DNA from 2 places in the Massilia sp. BAP21 genome. Region 2 is predicted to be linked to the other one. Evidence: riboswitches for the same ligand, from Rfam matches in the RefSeq annotation. Region 2 holds a riboswitch; the other holds the start of a gene.
The links. Region 2 has a riboswitch for thiamine pyrophosphate ahead of thiC (phosphomethylpyrimidine synthase ThiC). Riboswitches for the same ligand answer to the same signal wherever they lie in the genome.
Positions count from the first base shown of each region.

Region 1: it holds a riboswitch for thiamine pyrophosphate, as region 2 does, so the genes downstream of both, ACWYRN_RS00890 (TonB-dependent siderophore receptor) here and thiC (phosphomethylpyrimidine synthase ThiC) in region 2, are expected to answer to the same signal.

Region 1 is NZ_CM173596.1:196,294-198,763, forward strand. Features, by position in the region: gene ACWYRN_RS00885 (IS110 family RNA-guided transposase) at 1-980, shown strand, start outside; TPP riboswitch at 1,053-1,151, shown strand; gene ACWYRN_RS00890 (TonB-dependent siderophore receptor) at 1,231-2,470, shown strand, end outside.
Region 2 is NZ_CM173596.1:996,577-999,046, forward strand. Features, by position in the region: gene thiC (phosphomethylpyrimidine synthase ThiC) at 1-802, opposite strand, end outside; TPP riboswitch at 865-965, opposite strand; gene ACWYRN_RS04365 (valine--tRNA ligase) at 1,261-2,470, shown strand, end outside.

The DNA of each region.
Region 1 (2,470 bases), 800 kb from region 2:
TGTTTTATCTAGGTGTAGACGTTGCCAAGAAAAACCTTGACTGCATGCTGCTCGATAGCGAGACCGGCAAGCTCAAGTCGAAGAGTAATATTCCAAATACAGCTGCTGGCTTTGTGGAGTTGCTTGACTGGCTGAACGAAAAGAAGGCGTCCAATCCACACGTGGTGATGGAGCCGACAGGGATGTATCACGAAGCCGCTGCATTGGCCCTGGCCGATGCTGGACTGGTCGTATCGCTGGTTAATCCAGCTCAGCTGCGCGCTTTCGCGCAAGGACTGGGGGTGAAGAACAAGACCGATAAGCAAGACAGTGCGGTGCTGGCTCGCTTCGGCATGGCCCAAAATCCTGCACCATGGCAGCCACCATCGCCGTCAGCACGTCACCTCAAAGCCCTGCTGGCGCGCCGTGATGCAGTCGCCGACGATCTACAGCGCGAACGCAATCGCAAGGAAGCAAACGACTTTAGCTCGGTACCAGAAGCTGTAAGCGCCTCTATTGCAGAATCAATCGCTTTTCTGCAGGCCGAACTGAAGCGGTTGGAAAAGATGATTGCCAAGCACATCAATGACGACCCGGACCTGCGCAACAAGAAAGAACTACTCGAAACGATACCTGGTGTCGGTCCTCGTGTTTCGACCCATATGACGACGTTATTTGCTGGTCGAACGTTTGAGAGCGCCGAGCAGCTGGCAGCCTATCTGGGGCTCGTGCCAGTTGTATGGGAGTCAGGATCTTCGGTACGTGGCCGGCCGCATATGTCGAAAGCCGGCCCTGCTTACTTACGCAAAGTGCTGTACATGCCTGCCGTCGTGGCAACACGCTGTAATCCGCATATTAAGGCGCTGAATGAGCGACTGCTCGCCAAAGGTAAAACCGCGATGGCCGCAATTGGAGCCGCTATGCGCAAGCTGGCACACTTGTGTTTTGGTGTCATCCACTCCGGCAAGCCCTACGACCCAAAATTTGCATGTAGGGCTTGACGGGTAAGACGGTATCTACGGAAAACCACCATTCCCGCATTGACAAAAGCGCCATACGCCGTGCTACACTCGCGCCTTCGCTAGGGGTCCTGGAATTCGCGTTCCGGGTGAGAGATACCCTTCGTACCTGATCTGGATAATGCCAGCGAAGGAAAGCGCAACGCAGTTCCCCATTTGTTTGCCCTTCCCCCACGTTGGCTCCGGTTTTTCCAAAAGCGGCGCCCGTGCGCCGCTCGAATCCGAGCACACAATGAAACCAGTCTTGCAGCACACCCTCCTCGCCTGCGCCGTGGCCCAGGCGTTCGCCGTCCCGGCATTTGCACAAACGAACGACGCCATTCCCTCGGTCGTCGTCAGCGGCAGCAAGTGGACCACGAGCGACCGCGCCAGCGTCGGCGGCTTTGCCGACATGCCGATTGTCGACACCCCGGTCTCGATCAGCGCCTTCAGCCGCGCGCAGATGCAGGATCTGTCGATCCGCAGCGCCAGCGACGCCCTCGCCTACGACGCCTCAGTCGGCGACGCCTACAACGCGGTCGGCTATGCCGAGCAGTTCTCGGTGCGCGGCTTCATGCTGAACAATAACTCGGGCTACCGCAAGGACGGCATCGCCATTCCCGCCGACGCCCAGATCCCGTTGGAGAACAAGGAACGCCTGGAACTGCTGAAGGGCGTGGCCGGCATGCAGGCCGGCCTGGCGGCGCCGGGCGGCATCCTGAACTTCGTCACGGAGCGCCCGACGGACACCGACCTGCGTTCCGTCACGGTCGAAGCGCGCGAGCGCGGCACCCTGTACGGCGCCGTCGATGTCGGCGGGCGTTTCGAGGACAAGCGCTTCGGCTACCGCGTGAACGCCGCCGCCGAGCGCCTGCGTTCGTATGTGGACGGCGCCGATGGCAAGCGCCAGTTCGTATCAAGCGCCTTCGACTGGCAGATCAGTCCGGACGCCCTGCTGCAGCTGGATGCCGACTTCCAGCACAAGGAGCAGATCACCGCGCCCGGCTACCAATTGATCCGCGGCGTGGAACTACCGCGCGGCGTGAACCCGAAGACCCTCCTGAATGCCCAGCCCTGGACCAGGCCGGTCGACACCGACAGCGCCAACTTCGGCCTGCGCTTCGACTACCGCTTGAACAGCGACTGGCGCGCCACGGTTACCGCCAACAAGCACTGGTTCAAGCGCGACGACTACACCGCTTTCCCTTACGGCTGCAGCAACGAGGGCGACGGCTACTATCCGGGCTATTGCTCGAACGGCGACTACGACGTGTACGACTACCAGAGCGTGGGCGAGCGCAAGACGCCGTTCGGCGTGCAGGCGCAGGTGCAGGGCCGCTTCGCCAGCGGCGGCGTGCGCCATGTGCTCACCGCCGGCATCGGCTACGCCGAGCGCCACAACAGCTACGGCGACTACGTCTACGACTACGCCGGCTACAGCAACATCTACGCCAACCTGGCCGTCGACCCGGCGCCGGGCAACCCGAGCACCG
Region 2 (2,470 bases):
CGGCGCCCCAGCGGATCGCCCAGGTCATCTTTTCCACTTCCTCGCCGATCGACGAGGTCACGGCCGAGTTGCCGATGTTCGCGTTGATCTTCACCAGGAAGTTGCGGCCGATGATCATCGGTTCGCTTTCCGGGTGGTTGATGTTGCAGGGGATGATGGCGCGGCCGCGTGCGACTTCCTCGCGCACGAATTCGGGCGTGATCTCATGCGGGATCGCGGCGCCGAAGGACTGGCCGGGGTGCTGGCGGCCCAGCAATTCGGCGGTGCGCGCCCCCATCGGGCCACTGTCTTCCAGCGCGGCGATGTATTCCTTGCGGCGCAGGTTTTCGCGCAGGGCGATGAATTCCATTTCGGGAGTAATGATGCCGCGGCGCGCGTAATGCATTTGCGTGACGTTCGCGCCGTCTTTCGCGCGGCGCGGCTTGCGGGTCAGCTCGAAGCGCAGGGCGTCGAGGTCCTTGTCGGCAAGGCGTTGCTGGCCATAGGTTGACGTTGGGCCGGGGAGTTCTTCGGTGTCGGCGCGTTCATCGATCCAGCTGCGGCGCAATGCCGGCAGGCCGCGGCGGATGTCGATCTGGGCCGCCGGGTCGGTGTAGGGGCCGGAGGTATCGTAGACATACACCGGCGGATTCGGTTCGCCGCCGAAGCTGGCGGGGGTGTCGCTTTGCGCGACGGCGCGCATCGGCACGCGGATATCGGGGCGGCTGCCTTCGATGAAGACCTTGGTGGAATTCGGGAAGGGGGCGATGGCGGCGCTGTCTACCTGGGCGGTGGCGGCGTCGAATTGCAGGCGGGCGTTCATGTGGCTCCTTTGCGTGAGGAGCCAGCAAAGGAGGCGGAAGATGGGCGCGTGCAGGCGCACGACCGGTATCTCGGAAGCTTCCCTTCGCTGGCATTATCCAGATCAGGTTCAGAGGGTATTTCTCACCCACGCTCGTTTGAGCGCAGGACCCCTAGCGGTGCTGCCTTGTGGCAGCGGGCGGATTATAGCCCCGTGGATTGGGTGTTGGCAAAGAAATATTGAGCGGGTATTCCGGGCTGGTAGGCTGGCGTTCGTGGCGCTGTTGCGTGGGGCGTTCGTGGTGGGTTGAATCCGCGTGGGCACGGGGTGCCCACGCGGATGATGAAAACCGATACAGGCACACGCAACAGCGCCACGTACCGCCGCATTCCGGTCTCGAAAATCCCCACCGCTCGCGACCGCACCGCCGCCCTCCTCCTCTATAATGACCCTTTTCGCCAAACACACCGCCACACATCATGGAATTAGCCAAGTCTTTCGAGCCCGCCGACATCGAGCAATACTGGCGCGCCGAGTGGGAACAGCGCGGGTACTTCGCCGCCACCCTCGACGCCGACAAACCATCGTTCAGCATCCAGCTGCCGCCGCCGAACGTGACGGGCACGCTGCACATGGGCCATGCGTTCAACCAGACCGTGATGGATGGCCTGACGCGCTACTACCGCATGCGCGGCTATAACACCGCCTGGGTCCCGGGCACCGACCACGCCGGCATCGCCACCCAGATCGTGGTCGAGCGCCAGCTCGACGCCCAGAAGATCTCGCGCCACGACCTTGGCCGCGAGGAATTCATCAAGAAGGTCTGGGAGTGGAAGGAAAAGTCGGGCAACACCATCACCGGCCAGATGCGCCGCCTGGGCGCCTCGCCGGACTGGCAGCGCGAATACTTCACCATGGACGAGACGCGCTCGAAAGTGGTCTCCGAAGTCTTCGTGCGCCTGTACGAACAGGGCCTGATCTACCGCGGCAAGCGCCTGGTCAACTGGGACCCGGTGCTGGGCACCGCCGTCTCCGACCTGGAAGTCGATTCGGTCGAGGAAGACGGTTCGATGTGGTACATCCAGTACCCGCTGGCCGACGGTTCCGGCACGCTGACGGTGGCCACCACCCGTCCTGAAACCATGCTCGGCGACGTCGCCGTGGCGGTCGACCCGACCGACGAGCGCTACCTGCACCTGCACGGCAAGATGCTGAAATTGCCGCTGACGGACCGCGAAATCCCGATCATCGCCGACTCCTATGTCGACAAGGAATTCGGCACCGGCTGCGTGAAGATCACCCCGGCGCACGACTTCAACGACTACGCCGTCGGCCAGCGCGCGGGCCTGGCGCCGATCACGATCATGACGCTCGACGCCAAGATCAACGAGAACGCGCCAGCCCAGTACCAGGGCCTGGACCGCTTCAAGGCGCGCAAGCAGATCGTCGCCGACCTCGAAGCGCTCGGCCTGCTGGAACAAGTCAAGCCGCACAAGCTGATGGTGCCGCGCGGCGACCGTACCGGCGTCGTCATCGAGCCGATGCTGACCGACCAGTGGTTCGTCGCCATGACCAAGCCGGCGCCGGAAGGCACCTTCAATCCGGGCAAGTCGATCACCGAAGTGGCACTGGAAAAGGTCGCCAGCGGCGAGATCAAGTTCGTGCCCGAGAACTGGAGCACGACCTACA